DNA from 3 places in the Halomonas sp. 3F2F genome. Region 3 is predicted to be linked to each of the others. Evidence: predicted binding sites of a transcription regulator. Region 3 holds the regulator's gene; each other region holds the start of a gene.
The links. Region 3 encodes PhoB, which activates phosphate uptake and scavenging genes when phosphate is short. Its sites were predicted from a motif close to TGTCATANNNNTGTCANA; they were not measured.
Positions count from the first base shown of each region.

Region 1: INT21_RS06755 (DUF6482 family protein) is a predicted target of PhoB. The motif match lies at 1,620-1,637, and genes of this name have one in related genera.
Region 2: INT21_RS01150 (esterase-like activity of phytase family protein) is a predicted target of PhoB. The motif match lies at 1,219-1,236, and genes of this name have one in related genera.

Region 1 is NZ_JABUZE010000057.1:19,623-27,117, reverse strand. It holds gene hemH (ferrochelatase) at 1-664, opposite strand, end outside; partial or broken gene INT21_RS20645 (DCC1-like thiol-disulfide oxidoreductase family protein) at 1,060-1,206, shown strand; gene INT21_RS06755 (DUF6482 family protein) at 1,266-1,568, opposite strand; gene INT21_RS06750 (hypothetical protein) at 1,709-2,002, opposite strand; gene dnaB (replicative DNA helicase) at 2,069-3,457, opposite strand; gene rplI (50S ribosomal protein L9) at 3,677-4,123, opposite strand; gene INT21_RS06735 (hypothetical protein) at 4,139-4,990, opposite strand; gene rpsR (30S ribosomal protein S18) at 5,003-5,230, opposite strand; gene rpsF (30S ribosomal protein S6) at 5,264-5,647, opposite strand; gene rlmB (23S rRNA (guanosine(2251)-2'-O)-methyltransferase RlmB) at 5,860-6,654, opposite strand; gene rnr (ribonuclease R) at 6,657-7,495, opposite strand, start outside.
Region 2 is NZ_JABUZE010000011.1:74,750-82,244, reverse strand. It holds gene INT21_RS01150 (esterase-like activity of phytase family protein) at 1-980, opposite strand, end outside; gene INT21_RS01145 (5'-nucleotidase, lipoprotein e(P4) family) at 1,348-2,124, opposite strand; gene INT21_RS01140 (L-threonylcarbamoyladenylate synthase) at 2,396-3,019, opposite strand; gene INT21_RS01135 (PHP domain-containing protein) at 3,083-4,027, opposite strand; gene INT21_RS01130 (YciI family protein) at 4,192-4,491, shown strand; gene mnmC (bifunctional tRNA (5-methylaminomethyl-2-thiouridine)(34)-methyltransferase MnmD/FAD-dependent 5-carboxymethylaminomethyl-2-thiouridine(34) oxidoreductase MnmC) at 4,663-6,681, shown strand; gene INT21_RS01120 (YheU family protein) at 6,675-6,947, opposite strand; gene ligA (NAD-dependent DNA ligase LigA) at 6,944-7,495, opposite strand, start outside.
Region 3 is NZ_JABUZE010000067.1:79,151-86,645, forward strand. It holds gene INT21_RS08220 (copper chaperone PCu(A)C) at 1-184, shown strand, start outside; gene INT21_RS08225 (hypothetical protein) at 283-603, opposite strand; gene INT21_RS08230 (hypothetical protein) at 998-1,300, opposite strand; gene phoR (phosphate regulon sensor histidine kinase PhoR) at 1,601-2,917, opposite strand; gene phoB (phosphate regulon transcriptional regulator PhoB) at 2,920-3,609, opposite strand; gene ubiA (4-hydroxybenzoate octaprenyltransferase) at 3,732-4,622, opposite strand; gene INT21_RS08250 (chorismate lyase) at 4,657-5,235, opposite strand; gene INT21_RS08255 (NAD(P)/FAD-dependent oxidoreductase) at 5,323-6,513, shown strand; gene INT21_RS08260 (HU family DNA-binding protein) at 6,618-6,890, shown strand; gene INT21_RS08265 (hypothetical protein) at 6,890-7,246, shown strand; gene yccS (YccS family putative transporter) at 7,489-7,495, shown strand, end outside.

The DNA.
Region 1 (7,495 bases), on a different contig from region 3:
CCAGTTTCGTCGGACGCGTTTCAAAGCCGTCGTAAGCTTCCTGAACCGAATTCGCCAGCGCCTGAATATAGGCAGGATGCTCAAAATAAGCGGGCACCGTACGAATATAGGGCTGCCACTTCATTTTCATCAGCGTACGGAATGCCTGATCATTTGCCGTCGCAGTCGTAGGCGAGCCGTACTGAGGGTAAAGCGGGAAGAAAACGATCCGCTCACAGCCCTTCTCTTTCATGCGCTTAAGGACACTTTCCGTTGACGGGTTGCCGTAGCGCATACAGAAATCAACTTCGATGCTATCGCCGTAGAGCGCTTTCAAACGTGCAGCTATTTTTTCAGTTTGGGCACGCGTCGTCGTTAACAACGGGCTCTCGTTCTTCTCGTTGTTCCAAATACTTTTATAGGCGTTACCAGAAGAAAATGGACGTTTGGTCAAAATAATCAGTTGTAAAAGCGGCTGCCACTTCCAATTAGCGTAATCAACAACACGCTTATCGGACAAGAACTCGCTAAGGTAGCGCCGCATAGACCAATAGTCGGTTGCGTCCGGGGTGCCCAAGTTAGCCAACACCACGCCGACTTTTGCAGGGGGAACGGCAGGATGATCACTTGGCGCATGGACCAAGCGCCCTTCGCCCAGCTGATCTTTTACAACGCTATCGACCATGTCGCTAACTCCTCAGATGCTTTAAACAGTTGGCAAAATCTTAACACTTTTCGGCAAAGCTGCGGCATAAAGTTATACTATCAACATTATTTGTATAACTGTAGACCAACTCATGTCGAAGCCTTTATCCTTGGTGACCAGCCTTCGCTTTCATTATCAAAGAGTGCTCAATGAGCCGTTTTTCTACGCTTCACGCAACGTCACCTGTCACGCTATATCACAATGGCCACTGCCCTTTTTTGCCGCGTGGAAGTCACGTGGTTTGCAAAGCATCGCCATCAAGAACGTGTCGCACTCGTGGACATTCAGAGTAGTGATTTCAATGCAGCCGATATAGGGCACAAGTTTGACGATATGATGGGGCTACTGCATGTCAAAGACAGCCAAGGAAATGGTATATCGGGATGGATGCCAGCCGGGCCCTCTATGCGGTACTGGGCTACCGGTGGCTAGTATGGCTTTCTTGCTTACCAAGCCTGCGAGGAGTAATGGATGCAGGCTATCGTTTTTTTGCCCGTCGCCGTGTGCGGCTAGGGCGATGATGGAAGAAGCGTCACGCAAACAAGTGAGGACGCCATAGGATGTTGCAATGTTTGTAGTGTTAAAACACTAGCGGCATACGTGATGTTAACGGCGAACTGTAATGAGCATCGCGTCCAATCACTTCATCCTGGGGTACATGCTGCACTAAGTAAGCACGGTGAATCCCAGCACGCTTTAGCTCAAGATAAACATCATCTAGCGAGCGAAACAGCATTGGCTTACCGCGCTGGGTCAACATATGCCGCTCGCCCTCTACATCTTCAAGCTCTAGTTGATAAAAGCGGCTGCCCGAATGCGTGATAACGCGTATTTCAAAGTTATCGTGACCCGCAACAAATTGCTTCAGTTCTTTAAGTTCCATGGTTCCCTCCTGTGATTGTTCATCATCATGGGGCACAGCATGACGATACCCCATGACAATTTTATTACCTTGGCACTAACTGCCTATGACGGCAACATCACAAAAGAGTTCCTGACCAAAACGTCAACTTATTCGTCGAATTATTGATACTCAGAGGGGTCGATTGCTTTACCTAACGAGTTGCGATCTATCCAGTTACCGCCTTTAGTTTCCTTGTAACGGAAAACTACTTTATCGCCCACCGTTACCGGCAGTTCTGAATCTTCAGTTTGGTAGCTATATTTTTCTCCTTCAACTACCAGGAAGTAACGGTAGAGGTCAGGCATTCCCAACCACTCTTTAAATGGCCCTTCTCGCTCTAGTGACTGCAGTTCCCCACGGCCTTCCAGCTTAGGAAGACGCTTACGGTTACCACGTCTAAAACCACCTGCCATTTGCTACTCCTGTCTATCTGCTTGGTCGGGGAGGAGCATTATACGTTCTCCCCCCTAACGCTCAAGTTAATCGCCGAACGCTTCGCCATAGCTATCGGGCGCAAGGTCTTCGAAGCGTGTGTATTTACCAATAAAGGCCATATGTACCGTACCGATAGGCCCGTTACGCTGTTTACCAATAATCAGCTCGGCAATCCCTTGGTTGTCAGGATTGTCAGGGTTATACACCTCATCTCGGTAAACAAACGCAATGACGTCGGCATCCTGCTCAATCGCGCCGGATTCCCGCAGATCCGACATGACAGGACGCTTATTGGGGCGCTGCTCCAACGAACGGTTAAGCTGTGAAAGTGCTACAACAGGGCATTGAAACTCTTTTGCTAGCCCTTTCAGCGAGCGGGATATCTCCGATATCTCACCGGTACGGTTTTCAGAAAACCCAGGAATCTGCATTAACTGCAGATAGTCAATCATGATCAGCGCCATATTGCCGTGCTCCCGCACCACTCTACGTAGGCGTGAGCGCATTTCATTAGGCGAAAGCGCCGCAGTATCATCAATAAATAGCTGCTTGTCTTTGAGCAGGTTGACCGCCGATGTTAATCGCGGCCAATCTTCATCTTCCAACTGCCCCGAGCGCACACGGGTTTGATCAATCCGACCCAACGAAGAGAGCATACGCAGCATCAGAGATTCTGCTGGCATCTCCATGGAGAACACCATCACCGGCTTATCGCTAGCAATAACCGCGTGCTCCACCAGATTCATGGCAAAAGTGGTTTTACCCATTGACGGGCGGCCCGCGATAATTACCAAATCTGAGGGCTGTAAGCCTGAGGTCATTTCATCGAGGTCACGAAACCCCGAGGAGAGCCCTGTCATTTCACCCTTTAGATTGAACAGCTCATCAATACGATCAACGGCTTTGGTTAGCAGTTCACTCATGCCGATAGGACCGCCCGTTTTCGGCCGCTCTTCGGCAATCTGAAAGACTAATCGCTCAGCTTCATTCAGCAGCTCATCAGCAGGCCGCCCCTGGGGCGAAAACGCCCCGTCAGCAATTTGATTGGCCGCACGGATTAATTTACGCAGTGTTGCCCGCTCGCGAACGATATCCGCATAAGCACGAATATTACTGGCAGAAGGCGTATTGCGAGCCAGCTCAGCTAAGAATGCCAAGCCGCCTACCGTATCCAACTGATCACGCGCTTCTAACGCCTCTGACAGCGTTATAACGTCCAGCGGCTGCCCGGATTCGGCCAAATGAATCATCACATTGAATACCAAGCGATGCTCATAGCGGTAAAAATCATCCGCCACCAACCGTTCCGAGACATTGTCCCAGGCCTGATTATCCAACATTAGCCCACCTAGCACCGACTGCTCCGCCTCAAGAGAGTGCGGCGGCAGCTTTATCGCTGCCGTTTCCTGATCAGCAGAAGGCTGGTCCTGCATAGTGAGCTCCTTAATCATAAAGCGTAGCCAATAACGATGACTATCTTAGCGGGACAATCTCAAACTCACCATAAGCGACCTATCTACGCCAAGCGACGTTCAAAAAAATTCGACCCACACCTCAAACGTTTTTGACCGCGCTTAGAACGACATAGATTAAAAAGACAAAGGGCGCGGGAAGACCCGCGCCCTTTGAGGCGTCAGCGTTGGCGAGAGCGTTTACTCTGCGACAACAACCACGCGAACAACAGCATCTACTTCTGCATGCAGGTGTAGAGCGATGTCGTATTCGCCAGTTTGGCGAATCGGACCTTGCGGCATACGTACTTCGCTCTTGGCAACTTCGATGCCAGCAGAGGAAATAGCGTCGGCCAAGTCACGAGGACCGATAGAACCGAACAGCTTGCCTTCATCGCCTGCTTTAGAAACCAACGACAATTCGATGTCGTTAAGCTGCTCAGCACGCGCTTCAGCTTCTGCTTTACGCTCAGCGGCTTGGGCTTCAAGCTCAGCACGCTGGGCTTTGAATGCTTCAACGTTATCTTTGGTTGCCGGCACGGCTAGGCCGTAAGGAACCAAATAGTTACGACCATAACCGGGCTTTACAGTGACTTTGTCACCCAGGCCGCCCAGCTTACCAATGTTGTCGAGCAGAATGACTTCCATCTCGTAAACCTCTTGTCAGTTGCTGCGGGCAAGGCGTGCGCGAACGTTCGCGAATGTATCAATCAGCCCCAACAGCAGCACAATGAGAATCGTGGGCCAGGTCGTGATCAGCAGCACATAAAATGCCACCAGCCACAGCCCGTTCATCCCCTTTATTCCAATAAACCCATGCACTAGCGCAATGCCAGCTACCAGCAGTGGAATCCAACCAAGCATTGCCAGAGCGTGCGCTCCCAACACCATACCCCCCACACCAAGCACGACTAAAACAGCCAGCTCTTTGGGCGATAGGCGCAGTGCGTGAAACTCTTCGCGGAAGCCGCCTGGGTTATAAAGCCCAGCTTGCCAGCTTCGCGCCAAAGCCAAACACGCAATAGCGGCCAACAATACCACCAAGCCTGTTACACCACCGATCACCATAGCGGCGAGCGTCGGTGCATCAATACCTTGGTTAGCAAACTCTGTCAGCATGCGATCAATCTCAGTAGAGCTTGCTCGCAGTTGCTCCAGCATTAACTCTGTTCCACCTGGCGGTATAAAGATGCCGAGTTGAACCATAACCGCTGCCGCCAATGTGCCAACGATTAACGCTTCACTCCAACGCATCCTCTCACGCAGGATGACTGCCATTAGCGTTACTAGCAGTACGCTAGCAAGTGGAATGACGTCACCTTGAGACCACCAGAACCCCGCAGGTAGTGCAGCAGCGATAATTACCGGAAGCGCAGGTGCAAAACCTTTGCGTAAGGTAACTAGCGCGGCGATGGCTGCCCCTAACCAGAACAGCCAAGGCACTAGCGTCGCTAACGCCGCCCCGCCAATGGCATAGGGCGTGCTCCGCATGAGCCATCTCGCCAGTGCCAGCATCACGTTAAACGCTTACTGATGGCTATCGGAGTAGGGCAGCAGTGCCAAGTAACGCGAACGCTTGATAGCAGTCGCCAACTGACGCTGATAGCGTGCTTTGGTGCCGGTAATACGGCTCGGAACGATCTTGCCGGTTTCGGTGATGTAAGCCTTCAGCGTATCGAGATCTTTGTAGTCGATCTGCTTGACGCCTTCAGCAGTGAAGCGGCAAAACTTACGGCGACGGAAAAAACGTGCCATGGACTAGCTCCTTAAAACGTGCGGTGGATGAAATTAGGCAGTTTCTTCTTCAGCTTCTTCAGCGCGCGGTTTATCTTCGCGACGCGGACGCTTTTCTTCTGCCGGCTTCATCATCGGAGAAGCTTCGGTGATCGCTTCTTTACAGCGAACAACCAAGCTGCGGATGATGGCGTCGTTGAAACGGAAGATGTTCTCGATTTCTTCGAGAGTCTCGCCGGTGCACTCAACGTTCATCAGCACGTAGTGGGCTTTGTGGATCTTGTTGATCGGGTAAGCCAGGTGACGACGGCCCCAATCTTCCAAGCGATGCACAGTGCCACCGTTTTCGGTAACAATGCTGGTGTAGCGCTCGACCATAGCCGGCACTTGCTCGCTCTGATCCGGGTGGACCATAAACACGATTTCATAATGACGCATGGAATCTCCTTGCGGTTTGACAGCTTCCGGTGTGTATTGACACAGCTGTATCAATGACGACAGGGAAGCAAGGAGTTAACTGAAATGCCCATTGTTCACCGCGAACGATGTCATTTGGGGCATCAAGCAGAACTGTTTTTCGTATTAACTGTTAGCCAATACGAGCGCCCGCTTAAAGTTAAACGGGCGCAAGCATTCTAGTGGGCTAGTGCTTAACTTGCAAGCTGCCTCTGCCGAACAGCTTCAAACAAACAAATGCCTGTCGCGACCGATACGTTCAGGCTGGACACCTGTCCGGCCATAGGCAGCTTTGCCAGATTATCGCAGGCTTCCCTGGTTAACCGGCGCATGCCCTTCCCTTCAGCGCCCATCACTAATGCAGTCGGGCCAGTCATATCAATCTCAAACAGGCTAGCCTCAGCTTCACCAGCAGTACCGGTAATCCATACACCAGCATCTTTTAGCTTAGCCAATGTACGCGATAGGTTAGTAACCTGATAAACAGGCACCACCTCGGCTGCGCCGCAAGCTACTTTCCGCACCGTCGCGTTCAACGGCGCGGCTTTATCCTTAGCCACAATCACACCGTGGGCACCAGCAGCATCCGCGCTGCGCAGGCACGCACCAAAGTTATGAACATCGGTAACACCATCCAGCACTAACAATAGCGGCGGTGCAGACGCTTGCCATGCGCGTAGCTTCAACCACAACGACTCTTCCCCTTCGGGAACCAGCGGCGGGCAAAATGCCACAACCCCTTGGTGGGCTGCACCCTGAGTAAGCTGATCCAGCAAGTCTCGAGACTGCTCTTTAATCCGCGCACCACGAGCCTGAGCGCTCGCAACCACTTCCTTCAAGCGGTTACCCGCGCCTTGCTGCACCCACAACTCAAGGGGCGTTTCGCCCCGTTCCAGCAGACTTTCCAGGGCGTGAACGCCATACACTTGGTCTAGCCCATCCGGAGTTCGAACAGCCGGACGCGAGCTACGTCGAGACGACGATTTCATGCTCAACCCTTATTCGGTGATGGTTTACGCGGGCCATTACGCGTGCGTCTTGGCCCACGGCGCGTCGGCTGCTTATCAGCCGATGCCGCTTTGCTAGCTCCCCCTTCTACTCCAGCACCACCTTCTCCACCGCGGCGCTTGCGCGGCTGGCGGCGTGGCCGGGGTTTCTCGTCAGCTAAACCAAAGTCGATCTTACGATCATCCATATCTACCCGCGCAACCTGAACCGTAAGCCCGTCACCCAAGCGGTAGGTCGTGCCTGTGCGCTCACCTTTGAGGCGATGCTTCTCTGCCTCATAGTGGTAGTAGTCAGAGGGCAGCGAGGTGACATGCACCAACCCTTCGACATAGAAGTCATCCAGTCGCACAAACAAGCCAAACTGAGTCACTGAGGCGATAGTACCTTCAAACGTTTCGCCCAGCTTGTCGGACATAAACTCACACTTGAGCCAGCTTTCAACATCACGGGTTGCTTCATCAGCCCGCCGCTCGGTCATTGAGCAGTGCTCACCCAACTCAAGCATTTGCTCGAAGGTATAAGGACACCACTTGCTTGGCGGATCAACCGGTGCGCCTTCTACCCGAACAACCGTATTGGTTTGTCGTGGCCCACGAATAACCGAGCGAATGGCACGATGCACCAATAGATCAGGGTAACGACGAATCGGTGAGGTGAAGTGCGCATAGGCCTGGTAAGCCAAGCCAAAATGGCCCTCATTCTGGGGCGAATAAACCGCCTGGTTCATTGAGCGCAGCATGACAGTTTGGATGATGTCAGCATCTGGGCGATCAATAATCGCCTCACGTAACGCTTGATAGTCCTGAGGCGTCGGCATATCGC
Region 2 (7,495 bases), on a different contig from region 3:
CGGCCATCTCGTTCAAGCACCAAAAACTCAGTGGCGCTCAGCGCAACAAGCTCCGAGTTGGAATTCTGGTTTTGCTCTTGGCGGTAGAGGTACTGTCCAGTCTCGCCCGAGTCCAGGTCCACTGTAACGATACGGGTGATATCCAGGTCTTTCACCGTACTGCCCGGGTTGTACAGAGTGGACTGCATAATACCTACCAGCGTTTTCTCATCCGGCGTGATAGCCAGCCCTTCCATACCTCGGTTGGCACGCCGATTGGCAAACTCTGCCGGCAGGTTCATCTCGACCCGGTCATCGTCGGCAAAGGGGTTGATACGACCGATTTCACGACCTTCGGCATCGAAGTGGACCATGTGCGGGCCATACTCATCGCTAACCCAGAAGGTGCCGTCCGATAGTGCCACCAGCCCTTCGCCATCCAGACCATAATCATCCAAGCGGATCGGATTAGTAACTTCATTATAGGGCTGGCTATCGTCCACTAGGATCGGTTGACCATTGGCATGGTAAGGGGTTTCACCCGTTCCACCGAGTGCCAAGCTGTTAGGCAGACCACTGATCTCGCTGCCATCAGGGCGCTTGAGCAGAGTGGTAGTAACCTGTTCGATCACACCGTTCGCTTGAAGCTCAAACAAGCCGATACGGGGCGTATAGTCCGGTGTCGGAAATATTTTCCCCTTGCCATAGTCACCAACAAAATTGGCATTGGGGCCGCGGTCAGTCAATGCATAGAAGCGCGTTGAATCCGTGGGATGAGCGGTCATTGCCGACCCAAAACCGCCATTACGGATCTCAAAAGCCTGCTGAGATTTGCCATCTAGTAGATCATCCCGTAATACGCTATGGGGAAGAAACACACCAGCGGCGGGGAAGCTGTCGAACACGGAGACATTGGCATCATCAGCGTTAGCGTTATCAGCACAGCCCACCAGTAGGGAGGACGTCAGTAAGGATGCCATAAAGAGCTTATGACGGTTCATTGGTTAGTTTCCTTATCGAATACAAGTTGACGCCCGTTGGCGTCTCAGCCGCCTCCACAGGCACAATTTCCAGCGTGACCCAGGGCAAGGCAAGTTACGAAAAGTCTAGTGGCAGGAATATCTAATGGGGGTAGCGCCGTCACAGCTGTCTAACTGAAACGCGCTCACACCGACAAGGTTCGATTTGTTATGGCATATCGCTATTGTTCACGGCCACCACGATAATTTAGTGACAACCAATGACAGGTGAATGACATGTTAGTGACTAGCGGCACGGGGACAACTTACGGGGTTAATAAGGAAAACGCCCTGGCTATTAACCAGGGCGTCTCCTCTATAGTAACGGCACGATGGAAGTGGTTACATTTTATTCGCTTTCAAACGGAGCTTCCCACGCGTTAAGCTCCGCGTCGCTCCAGCTTCCGTAACTGGCATTGGGGAAAACAATCCAGTCTTGACCAAAGCGCTCAGCGTGGTCGTTAACTAGGTCGCGCTGCTCTTCAAGACTTGCGTCGACAAAATCACCCGAGAAGTCATGCAGCGTATCGCCCAACTGCATCACCAACGTATGACTGTCTTCGACGATAGCGCGACGCTCAGTCTTGGGTGGGCCAAGTAGCATGACGCGCTCGTCAGATACCTGGGGAAGCTCTAATGCTTCCATAGTGGCCAGCGTATCCGCTTTATTTTCTTGGTAGCGATCCGACACATAGTAGATCGACACACCTTGCTCATCGGCAAATTCGAGAAAGTCTTTCGCGCCTGGGATCAAACGTGGCTCGCCCTCGCGCTCCCAATGCAACCAAGTATCCCAAGTAGTGAAGTCGTGGCAGGCCTGCATATCGCGCACTAGCAAAGCGCTATTATCGATGAGCGTCTCATCCACATCGGTAATGATGGCCAAATCGGCACCCTCACCATGCGCCTCAATTTGTTTTTCCAAGCGATAGGTCGCCAGCTCAAAGCCTTGGCGCTGTAAAGCAGTTATTTCTGCGGATTGCTGTTGGTAACGAAGCCCCATGGCGTACTCAACTTGATCACAAGCGCTAGCGTCGTCGGCTACTGCGTTCCCTGATAAAGGAAGTAGCGCCAAGCTTGCAAATGCGGTTGCAGTGGCAGCGTTGCGGTATCGAGATATCGTCATTAAGCAATCTCCTGTCAGTGATGGTTATCAGGTTAAGAGGGGAATCCCACACCATCCATCATTATTAATTATCAATAATAGACATAATCATCATAATTTATTTTTATTGGTCATTCAAATAAAAAAGATAGCGTGCTAAATGAATAAGTTGATACGCATATCATGTTCAACGATTTTTGTGGATTTTGGGTGATGAGGAGACAGGCGGGACGACAGCAACCCCCTCGTGACTTACCACCAGGAGGTTGCCAATACCAACTAGAGAATGGTGTTAACTCGTAAACGGCGTAATATCGCCGCGGCCTTCCCGCACAATTTTGGGCGGCAGCTCGCGCAGGTCAATCACACTGGTGGGGTCAAGGTGGCAGGCACCGCCGTCGATAATGGCATCAAGGTGTGAGCCGAAGCGGTCGCGAATCTCCTCAGGATCGCTCATTGGCAGGGTATCTCCTACCGGAATCAAGGTGACGCTCATCAACGGCTCACCCAACGCATCAAGCAGCGCGTGGGTAATGTGGTGATCAGGCACGCGCACGCCAATGGAGCGGCGCTTCGGGTGCAGCAACAGGCGCGGAACCTCTGTGGTGGCATCCAAAATAAAGGTGTATGGGCCAGGGGTATGAGCCTTCAGCAGCCGAAATACTGCGTTATCCACTTTCGCGTAAGTGCCAATCTCGGAAAGATCCGAACACATCAGCGTGAAATTGTGTTTATCGTCTAACGAGCGCAGCCATTTGATCTTTTCAATGGCTTTTTTTTCACCCAAGTGGCAACCCAGTGCATAGCCCGAATCCGTCGGATACGCGACCACACCACCTTTGCGGATAATATCTATCGCTTGATCAATCAAGCGTTTCTGCGGGTTTTCGGGGTGAATCTGAAAATATTGACTCATCGCTTGCTCCTGCCCTTGGGCATATCGTTGTCCATTTAGTTTCTAGGTTAGCCGATATGCGGTTTAAGACCCAGGACCTAACATACCACTGGGCGCATCGCGCAAATGAACTAAGCGCGGATGCTGCCAAATCGGCGGCGCAGCAGTGCGCGGTATTAAGCTCATACTACCGGGGGCGGCGTGGCTGCCAGGAAAATGAAAATCGCTGCCCATGGAGGCGTATAAATCGCGCTCCACTAATTGCCGAGCGAGATCGCGAGTGCTGTCTGGATTCTGCTGACCACTGACCAGCTCAACGCTCTGCCCACCTGCGGCTTGAAAGGTATCCATCAGCAAACCTCGCTTGCGCCGGGTAAGCCCATAGCGCAGCGGGTGCGCCAGCACCGCAACGCCGCCTGAGGCAACCACCCAGGCGACTGCGTCACTGATTTCCGGCCAATGAGCTTTTACATCGCCTTTTTTACCACTGCCTAAATAGCGCTTAAACGCGCCAGCCCAGTCATCAACCACTCCTTCAGCGACCAGCGCGCGGGCAAAGTCGGGCCTGCCTAAGGGGCGGTCGCTGCCTGCCTGGGCACGTGCCTTTTCGAGCGCGTCAGGTAAGCCCATTTTTTCCAGCCGCTCGGCAATCACTTCAGCACGTTTAATCCGTGCTTCGCGCTGCAGTGCAAGCCCTTCTACCAGAGGCCCCTGCAAGCCGCCGGGCATAAGCGCCACTACGTGGATATTAATTCCCTGCCAGCGCGTGGATAACTCACAGCCAGGCACCAGGCAAAGCCCTGCTTGCTGCGCCGCGATGTCAGCTTCTTCAATACCTTCCATGGTGTCGTGGTCTGTCAGCGACATGTGGGTAAGACCACGTGCAGCGCACAGCTTTACCAACTCGGTAGGAGTAAGCGCACCATCTGACGCGGTGGAGTGCATGTGTAAATCCACCGTATAACGCTGGTCGGCATCAAACACGCGGGGCAGGTTTACAGGAAGATAGTTCGCAGGAAGTAGGGGCATAAGCATGACGCCGTGTGGCGAGTTTGTCAGAATAGGGTGGTGTGAATAAAACAGGCACCCTGTTTTCCCTTAACGGTATACAGTCGCTCACCATGGTGCGCGCTTACAGGGGCGCGGTCAATTCAGTACGGAACAACCGTCCTAGCATTCAAGGAGTTATCCCCATGCTTTACGCTATTATCAGTGAAGATGTATCCAACAGCTTGGAGCGCCGTCTAGCGGCACGCCCGGATCACCTTGGTCGCCTGGAAAAGCTACGTGATGAAGGCCGTTTGGTTCTGGCTGGCCCCCACCCCGCTATTGATACCGATAATCCAGGCGATGCAGGCTTTAGCGGCAGCTTAGTCGTTGCCGAATTTGACAGCCTTGAGGACGCGCAAGCCTGGGCTGACGCCGACCCTTACATCATTGCGGGGGTCTATGCCAAGGTAATTGTTAAGCCATTTAAAAAAGTAATGCCTTGACCGATAGAGTCGAGTGTGAAGAGTCCGCCTTCTTTTTCACAGAGCCTGTGGAAAACTCTGTGAAAACTCGGCGGACGCTTTCCCCAAAGCTAGAGCTGATGCCCTTATCAACAAGTTGATCAATTTTTAACCTATCTTTAACACAAACTTCATCAGTACGGGGATACCCGCGTGACTCAACGCTCTACTGCCCTGCCCCCGCTCGCGGCGTTAACGGCTCCTTTACTCACTTGGAACGAGGCATCCCCCCATTCAGAGGCCTTCGACGATGTGTATTTTTCCAGGGAAGATGGCCGGGCTGAAACCGAGCACGTTTTCCTGGGGGCGAATCACCTTCCTAAGCGCTTTGCGGACTGGCAACACAGCCGCGCTTTTGTGATTGGCGAAACAGGCTTTGGCACCGGGCTTAATATGCTGTGCGCGTGGGACTGTTTTGAACAACACGCACCGAGCACTGCACGTCTTCATCTGTTATCCACCGAGAAATTTCCGCTTGACCGAGTGTCTCTTGAGCGCGCACTAAGCGCCTGGCCTTCGTTAGCAAATTATGCACAAGTGCTATGCGCCCAATGGCCTGAAGCCGTCAGCGGCATTCACCGTCTGCATCTCAACGAGCGAGTGACTCTCGATCTGCACTTTGGCGACACCACCGAACGACTGAAGCTACTCGACGGTCAAGTCGACGCCTGGTTCCTAGATGGCTTTGCTCCTGCTAAAAACCCAGAAATGTGGCAGCCTGAGCTATTCGAGGCCATGGCTGCACGCTCTCGCCCTGGGGCAACATTTGCCACGTTTACCTGTGCTGGTGTCGTTAAACGAGGGTTAAAAGCAGCAGGGTTTAGCTGGCAAAAGGTCCCTGGGTTTGGGCGCAAGCGGGAAATGTTAGCAGGCGATATCGACACACCGCCCAAAGACACTCGCCGCCAGTTAACACCCTGGTTCACGCCGCCTGCGGCAAGGCCAGCGAACCATGTGGCCGTCATTGGAGCAGGCATGGCCGGTTGCAGCGTGGCCGCAGCGTTAGCCAAGCGGGGAGTTCAGGTAACGCTCATTGAACGCGATGCACCCGGCGCTGGTGGCTCCGGCAATCGCCAGGGAGCGCTGTATGTAAAGCTAGCCGCGGAAACGAATAACCAAAGCCGGTTCTATTTATCAGGACTTCTCTACAGCCAGCGCTGGCTTAGCCAACGCCAGCGGGCGTCCTCCTCGTCACAGGAAACGCCGCTGTGGCAACCATGTGGCGTGGTACAACTGGCGTTAAGCGACAAAGAGACTGTTCGCCAGCAGCGCTTTATGGCACGCCACCCGCTGCCAGAAGCGGTGGTATCCGCTCAAACCGAGACGCTTGGCGAGCTGGCGGGTGTTCCGATCACAGCGGGGCACGGACTGTTTTATCCCCAGGCAGGCTGGGTGCGCCCCAAACTGCTCTGCGAACAGCTGCTACAGCACGTGAATATCACCTTGCACCAGGGGGAAGTGACAACCCTTCAGCCCGACGGTAAAGCTTGGCAGGTCGTGTTGGCCAGCGGCGAAACGCTGACCACTGATCACGTTGTGGTAGCCAATGCGTCGCTGGCTAACCACTTTGAACAAACCGCAGCGCTGCCGCTACAGCAGGTTCGCGGACAAGTGAGCGAAGTGAAGCTGCCCGAGGGCGTTCAAGGCCCGCAACGTGTGGTATGCGCGGGTGGCTATGTGTCGCCGCCAGTAGAAGGTGTGCTGACGTTTGGGGCCAGCTTTGTGCCTAATAATTCCACGAGCGACGTTACGACAGCAGACCATCAGCGCAACATTGATGAACTACGCCAAACACTGCCGGAATGGGTCGCCACCCTTGAAACGGCGGGCTTAACGCTAAGCCCCGACACGCTCGCAGGTCGTGCTGCGGTAAGGGCAGCCAGCCCTGACAAAAGCCCCTACGCGGGGCCAGCGCCCAATGCCGACGCATGGCAGCAGGATTACGCGGTGCTGCAAAAAGATGCTTCTAACGCGCCAGATACCCTAGGAGAGCACCATTCAGGGCTGTGGATATCTAGCGCACACGGCTCTCGGGGCCTTTCCAGCGCTCCACTCTGCGCCGAAATCATTGCCTCGCGAATGTGTGATGAGCCGATGCCGCTAGAGCTAACGTTAGTGGATCATTTACACCCTGGGCGACGGATTATCAGTGCGCTAGTACGCGCTCAGTAATCGCCCTCTTCCTCATCATCGGCAAGATCTCGCCCAAAGGAGCGCCATTGGGCGAGCGTCATCACCTCGGTCATTTCTAACTCAAGATCGTGAGCAATAATCAACTCGTGACGCTCAAGCTGCTGTTTAAGCTCGGCTACCCAGCCGCTCATACCTGCGCCGGTATCAGCTGTATCGTATCCTTGGCGTGTCACAAATGCTTCAAGCAAAGCATCCAGCGTTTCCGGCGGCAGCATGCGTGCTGGCACTTCAATAAAACGGCTCATTCACTCTGCTCCCAGGCAGCTAGACGCTCGATAAAGGTGGCTTCATCGATCACTTCAACGCCCAGTTGCTCTGCTTTGATTAATTTGCTGCCTGCGGCCTCGCCCGCTACCAAGCAGGTAGTTTTCTTGGAAACACTGCCGGCCACCTTAGCGCCTAACGCTTGCAGCCGCGCCTTACCTTCATCGCGGGTCATGCTGTCCATCGTGCCGGTGAGCACCCAGGTCTGCCCCTCTAAGGGTGTCGGGCCTTGCGTCACTTCACTCTCTTGCCAGGTGATGCCCGCATCAAGCAGTGCTTTCAGCGTTGCCAGATTATGCGGTTGACGGAAAAAAGTGTAAACATGGGCGGCGACAATCGGACCAACATCATTCACCGCTTCCAGCGCCGCTTGATCAGCGTCTTGCAAGGTCTGAAGTGTACCGAAGTAGCTGGCTAAATTTGCCGCTGTGGCTTCGCCTACTTCGCGAATACCCAAGGCGTAAATAAAACGTGCCAGCGTGGTGTGCTTGGCCTTATCCAGGGCATTTACCAAGTTGGTCGAGGACTT
Region 3 (7,495 bases):
GCTAACAATGCGCCCAGGTGGCGGCTATCACTTAATGCTAATGGGATTACATCAGCCATTGGCAGAAGGTGACCGGTTTCCCATCACGCTCGAATTTGCCCAGCAAGACGCTATTGAAATAGAAGTTTGGGTTCAAAGCGCCCAAGAAGGAAGCACCGCCGCTGACCGCCATCACCAGCATTAACAGGATCAATCGATCACCGTCTTAACCACAAAAACCCCGCCGAAGCGGGGTTTTTGCTATAAAACTTATTTGTCACACACGTTTAACCATCGCCCTCTTTACCAGCGTGTACTGCTACCTTCTTCACGGTTGAGTTCTTCAGCGCGATAACCTGCTCGCTCTTTAGAGTCATCATCAGCGTCACTGGCACGGCTTGAAGGAGCATATATCAGAGTATTCTCATTATCATTGATCAAATCTTTAGCTGAATAGGTCGCAGGGCCCGATGTGTTACGAGATTGAGGTTGAATAATTTCTTGGTTCTCAGCACGTTCTTTATTCAGCTCAATGGAAGAGTGTGCAAACGCTATTGGGCTTGCGATAAGCCCCAACGATAAGCCTACAACCACAGTGCTTTTAACAAATGATTTCAACAACATAAATAAAAACTCCTTGCTATATGGAGCAACCGACAATGCAATGATACAAGGTACCTTCTTTTGCCAATCGCAAAACGTGTCATCTGAATAATTGCATTTTTAACACCAAGAAACAGTGGGCAACGTAACAATGATTATACTATACACAAAAAATTAGACCCCACCGAAGTGGGGTCTTGAGCACTCTTAGTATCGCGATACGTAACACTAGCTTCCTATCCGTTTGAGGGGCTCCAACCTTGGAATTAACCCTAACTAGCGTGTTGACCGTCGAAAGATTCAATCCTTGAATCTAGGAGCATCCATGCAATTTGACATCCATGCCTCTGAATAGCTCATCCGTAAGCGTAAGAGTTATAGTACCTTTTGAAAAGATAAGTAACCAAAGTTAATGTTACATTCCGCTATTTTCTTCAGGCAACTCATCTGTGCTGTCATAGCCAGACTCTGAATCGTCCTGGCTCGTTGAACTAGGTTTCATGTCGCTGGCGTTATCGCCTTCGTCATGAGTCAACTCTTGGCTATCATAATCACTTGAATCTGTTGTACTTTCGGATTGAGTCTCAACAGGCTGCTCATCAGGGGAAATATTGTTCGCGGGGTCTGCTGGCTCTTGAGCGAATGCTGCAGGGCTAGCCACTAAACCAAACGCGACACTTAAAATACCAGCTTTCTTGAGTAGTTCCTTGGACATCATGTTCCGCCTCCTAGATCGCTGTTCAGGTACTGCTTAAATAGTAAGAAAGACGGCCTTTCGGCTTACCAATTCCTATGGTTTTCTCTCTTACCAAGTACCAAGACACTTGCATACGATGTGCCAAAAAATCAAAAATTATATAAAAAAACCGATAAAACAAACACTTATTAAATAAAAGATAATAGAAAGGGCGCTTAAAGCGTTTGCAGATCAAGCAGGGAAAGTGGTTAGAAATGGCACATGAGTATTATGTGACCATACTTGTATGACAAGCATGACACATCTATACATCACTTGTACTTAAACAGCATTGCGCGAGGCGGGCTCGCTTTTGACAACACGTGATGACGGAAAAACACAGCGAAAGAGGGCTCCTTCGCCAGGGCGAGATTCAATTTGTAACAATGCGTCATGTCTTAGTAGCACATGCTTTACAATCGCCAGACCAAGCCCGGTACCACCCGTTGCAGTACTACGACCTTTATCAACGCGATAGAAACGCTCGGTTAAGCGTGGAATATGCACAGGGTCAATTCCCTCACCATCGTCGTCAACTTCAATACAAGCACTGCCATTCGGCAGGGTTTTCCAGCGAAGTGTTATCTGACTACCCTCTGGCGTATACCGCACAGCGTTAAACACTAGGTTTGAAATAGCGCTATGCAGTTCCTGCTCGCTGCCGATCAGACGGGCATCGCTTTCAAGCGCGACTTGAACACTGTGCTGTTGGTTAGAGAGCGCTAGCGCATCGCGGCGAATGGTGTCGAGCATTGGCCCTAACGCCAACGCATGATGATCCTCGCCACCTTGATCAATTTCTAACCGAGAGAGCAGTAGCAGATCATTGACTAAGTTTTGCATACGCTTCGTCTGCTCTTCCATCTGAGCAATACCTCGGCCCAAACGTGGTGGAAGTTGCTCTTTCAAGTCGCTGTAGGTTTCTAAATAACCCGTCAGTACCGTTAGCGGTGTGCGTAGTTCATGGGAAACATTGGCGACAAAGTCACGCCGCATCTGCTCTAAACGATGCAAGCGGGTAATATCTCGCGCCATTACCAAGCGCTCATCATCACCATAGAGAGTAATTTGATATTGAAGGATATGCCGTTCATCGATGGGCGACGTTAAGGTCAGCGGCTCACCGTATTTACGCGCATTAAAGTAGCTGATAAATCGCGGGTCACGAAGCAGATTGGTAATGTGCTGGCCACGGTCGTGGGCGGTTTGCAAGCCCAGCATTTCCGTCGCGGCACTGTTCCACCACTCCAGGTCACCATGCCGATCTAGCATAACGACACTGTCACGCATCGCTTCGGATGATTCCTGAATACGTGCAAGGGTGGCACGTAAGCGATTCTGAGTAATCCGTTGGCTCTTTTGGTAGCGATACAAGCGATCAAAAAGCTCGCCCCACATGCCGCTCGCAGCAGGGGGTTCATCATGAGGGTGAAGCGTTAACCACTTAAAGAGCGCACGCAGTTGGCGCAGTTGATACACCAGACAAACGGCAAGACCTGCAGCAACGCCAAGACCTGGCATACCCAGCAACCACCCCAGACAAGCGCCCAAAGCGGCCAGCCACGCAATTCGCCATAGTTCTCGGCTCCACAGGCGCACCGTTACACCCGCGCGGAAAAACGGTACCCAGTGCCTCTCACCGTTTGAATGAGACTCTGGTGAGCTTCTCCTAGGGCCTTACGTAGACGTCGGATGTGAACATCTACCGTCCGCTCTTCAACGTATACGTTACCGCCCCACACTTGATCGAGCAGTTGGCTACGTGTATAGGCGCGCTCTTGGTGCGTCATGAAAAACTGCAGCAAACGGTACTCCGTCGGCCCCATTTCTAACGCCTTACCGTAAGCACTCACACGGTGGCTCACTGGGTCTAATAGCAAGCCATTAATTTCAATAGGATCTTCGACACCACGGGGGGTAGTACGTCGCAATACTGCTTTTAAGCGCGCCACCAGTTCGCGGGGAGAGAAAGGCTTGGTGATATAGTCATCCGCCCCAGCCTCAAGCCCTTGAATCTTATTATCTTCTTCGCCTTTAGCGGTCAGCATAATGATAGGCACCTCGGCAGTGGCTTCTTCACGCTTTAAGCGCCTTGCAAGCTCAATACCACTGGTACCCGGCATCATCCAATCCAGCAAAAGCAGATCTGGCTGGTGGTCAACCATCATCGCGTGGGCATCCTGGGCGTTATCCGCTTCAAGCACGCGATAGTCAGCCATTTCCAGCGCCACTGCGATCATCTCGCGAATAGGCGCCTCATCATCGACAATCAAAACGGTCTTGGCGGTCATTCCAGGGCCTCACGGTGTTCAATGAAAACTAATTTAAAAAAATAGTTTAAAAAAACAGTTCAAAGACATGTCAGTGACGATAACACCATGACTCGATGACAATTTTATGACATAGAGGACATTTAGCCAGTTATTGGCCACCAACTTAGTGCAATACCTGCAAAAATTAACAAGCCTGACCAATGATTATTAAGAAATGCCTGGAAGCAGCGGTCGCGCTCACGGCCAGCGATTAAGCGTTGTTGATGGACAAACGTAGCGGCCATAGCGGCTAGCCCAAGCCAGAAAAAGCCACCTAAACCAACACGCCATCCTACCCAGGCAAGTAGTCCAAGTGCCGCCACTTGCAACACACCAATGATCAGACGATCAGCGCTACCAAACAGCACCGCGGTAGATTTGATGCCAATTTTTAGGTCATCGTCGCGGTCGACCATGGCGTATTGAGTATCGTAGGCAACGGTCCACAGCACGTTAGCGCTAAACAATAGCCATGCTTCAAACGGTACATGACCCAATACCGCACCGAATGCCATGGGGATCGCCCAAGAGAACGCAGCCCCTAACACCACCTGAGGTAAATGGGTGTAGCGCTTCATAAACGGGTAAATGAACGCTAATACAACACCACCTATCGACAACAGCACCGTAAACCAATTGGTCAATAGCACTAAAATGAAAGCAGTGGCTACCAGCGCGATAAACAGCAGCTGCGCCTCGGTTTCACTGATACGACCAGTGGCTAGCGGACGATGTTTAGTGCGCTTTACATGGCCATCGAAATGACGATCAGCGTAATCATTAACCACACAGCCCGCGGCGCGCATCACATAAACGCCAGCAATAAAGATCAGCAGAACATTCCGTCCAGGCACACCCTCTGCTGCTATCCACAATGCCCATAAGGTGGGCCACATCAATAGCCAAGTACCAATCGGGCGATCCAATCGCGTTAAATGTAAAAAATCAGCCACCCGAGCCCATCCCGTTGGCCTCAACAGAGAACGGTCCATGCTTACCTCTCAAAAAGAAAACGCTGGCGATAGCCTAGCGCGAAGACAGGGCAAGATCATCTGCCATGGTCGATAAAAAGTATTCCTGCACTAACAGCGACAGCCCACTGTGCTGAAACACTGAGCGCCGCCCCCATACACTATCTAAAAGCGACGCAGAGTGTTCCGCGACAAAGCGTGGCTGATGGCGAGTGGCGTAGAGTGGCCCGCGCACTAAGTCAGGTTGTTGAAACAGCCAACTGCCTAATGAACGCTCGCCAAGCCCTTCTAACCCCTTACCTTGTAATTGACTAAGTGGCGCTACCGAGCGTGCTACCACCCAGGGCTTATCACCTACACACAATGCGACTTCCCTCAGCCATGCATAGCGGCGCGGTTCAATTCCCAGCGCTAGCGCTTCATCCCGCAGAGGTAAGCCAATCGTTTGACGTAACAATTGCACCCGAAACGCGTTTGTGCCGCCTGCGACGGTTAACCGCGTCGTTAAAGAGTCCGTCGAGGCCACCCACTGCCACCACGCAGCGCTCATTGCAGGACGAGCCGCAGCAACAGGGAGCCAGTGAGGAAAGAGTCGATGAGGAAGGGAAGCTTGCCGAACAGTAGGGGCGATCACCAAAGTCTCCAAGGCGGTCAATACACAGAAAGCTAGTGTAACATGGTGACCTCACAGGCTTTTGTTCCGCCGACTTTTGGTGACTGCATGCCCTCACACGAGATATCGCGATATTCCCATTCGGCACTGATTATTATTGGCACCGGTATGGCGGGGATTGGCCTTGCGCGCGCTCTACGCCGACAAGGCGATACACGTGCCATTACCCTTATTAGTGCCGATAGTGGCGATGATTACAGTAAACCGCTGCTTTCTACAGGCTTTGCGAAACGCTTAACGCCAGACCAACTTGCCCAACGTGACGCCAGCAGCGTCGCAGAGGAACTGAACGCTGAGTTAATTACCCACACCCAGGTCGCACACCTGCATGTGGATAACCAATGCGTAGAACTCAGTAATGGCCAACAGCTCCACTACGACGATCTAGTGCTGGCCACTGGGGCAGCGCCCCATACGCCTTTCAGCGTGCCCGAGAGTGTCGCCAAACGATGCTTTACCATCAACGACTTAGACGAGTATCGCCGCTTTTATGCCGCATTAAGCGCAGCGACTACTAAACGTGTTGCGGTTGTCGGTACCGGGCTGGTGGGCTGCGAGTTCGCCAATGACCTCCATGCTGGCGGCCACCAAGTCACCCTCATTGCGCCAGAAAGCACCCCGCTGCAACGCCTACTGCCCGAGCCACTCGGCCAAGCGCTGGCGGATGCTTTCCAAGACGCTGGCATCCAACTTGCTTTAGGGCATAACCTGAAAACGCTCGCCCTTAACGTAGATAATGCCCTATCACTCCATCTTGATAATGGCGACGTCTATGCTGCCGACATCGTATTACTCGCCACTGGCTTAGTTCCGCACACTCAACTTGCCGAAGCAGCCGGGCTGGCGGTTAGCCATCGCGGTATTGTGGTTGACCGCCAGTTACGCACCTCTCGACCGAACATATTTGCGTTGGGCGATGCGGCTTGCGTTGAGGGAGTTAACGCTATGTACGTGCAGCCCCTGCAGGCGAGCGTAAAAGCGTTGGCGTCAACCCTCGCCGGAAAACCAACCAGCGTCAGCTTTGGGGCGTGGCCCGTCATTGTGAAAACGCCATTACTACCCGTGGTTGCCTACCCACCGGTAACAACACCAGCACGGTGGAGAATTGAGGGAGAAGGCGGTGACATGACAGCCGTTGCTGAAAATAAAGACGGTCGTTTGATTGGATTTGCGTTGACAGGCAGCTGCGTGAGAAGGAAAGTGGAGCTTTCCAGAGTAGCACCTGCGCTGCTAGGCTGATTTTCGCCGCCTTAGCGACTAGGCTAAAAAAGTTAACCAGCTGGGCAGTGCTTCTAACAACTCAGATGAACTTACGCTTGATTTCCACATAGGGAGATACCTTTATGCGCAAACCTGAACTCGCAGCCGCAATTGCTGAAAACGCTGATCTATCCAAAGACAAAGCAGGCCAAGTCCTGAACGTTATCTTGGACGAAATCACTAACAGCGTTGCCAAAGGCGAAGATGTTGCTCTGATTGGTTTTGGAACGTTTACCGTACGCCAGCGTGCCGCACGTACTGGCAAAAACCCGCAAACTGGCGCGCCGTTACAGATTCCCGCCAGCAAAAATGTTGCGTTCAAGCCGGGCAAAGCGCTTAAGGACGCCGTTTCCTAATGAAACTCAAGCTGACGCTGTGGCTACTGAGCTTACTGCTTAAAAGAGCCCTGCGACGCAAGCCGCGCTTTCGTGAACAACTTGAGCGTATGCGCGGCCTGGACTGGGGTGTTGCCACGGAAGACCTTAGTATTGCTCGGTATTATCGAATGACCTCGAAAGGCATTGATACCGGCAAAGGACTACCCGTTGACCTAGACCTTGAGCTTCGTTTTCGCGATCAGGATGCCGCGTTGAAAATCCTTAAAAAGCCGACGCAACAGGCATTTCTGGACGGCATGGTAGCTGGCGAAGTCCGCCTAGTGGGCGACTCCGCCGATATGAACAAGCTTCAAAAGCTACTGAAAAATATGTAATAACTAACCCGCCACCTCAAGGTGGCGGGTTCCTTCCTAAGATTTCTCTTATTGCCCCTGCTATCTTTCAGACTAGGCTCTCACTGACCAGCCCCTCGCTGCCAAGCATCACGCTTGCTCGGTTACGTTTTGTATAGCCATTGAGCACAGCCGTTGAAAACAGCGGGTAAAGACAAGCACACACGCTTCACTCTATACTAAGCATTAAACTAAAGTCTAAAAAGCGACCCATTAGAGACTCTATGCCTA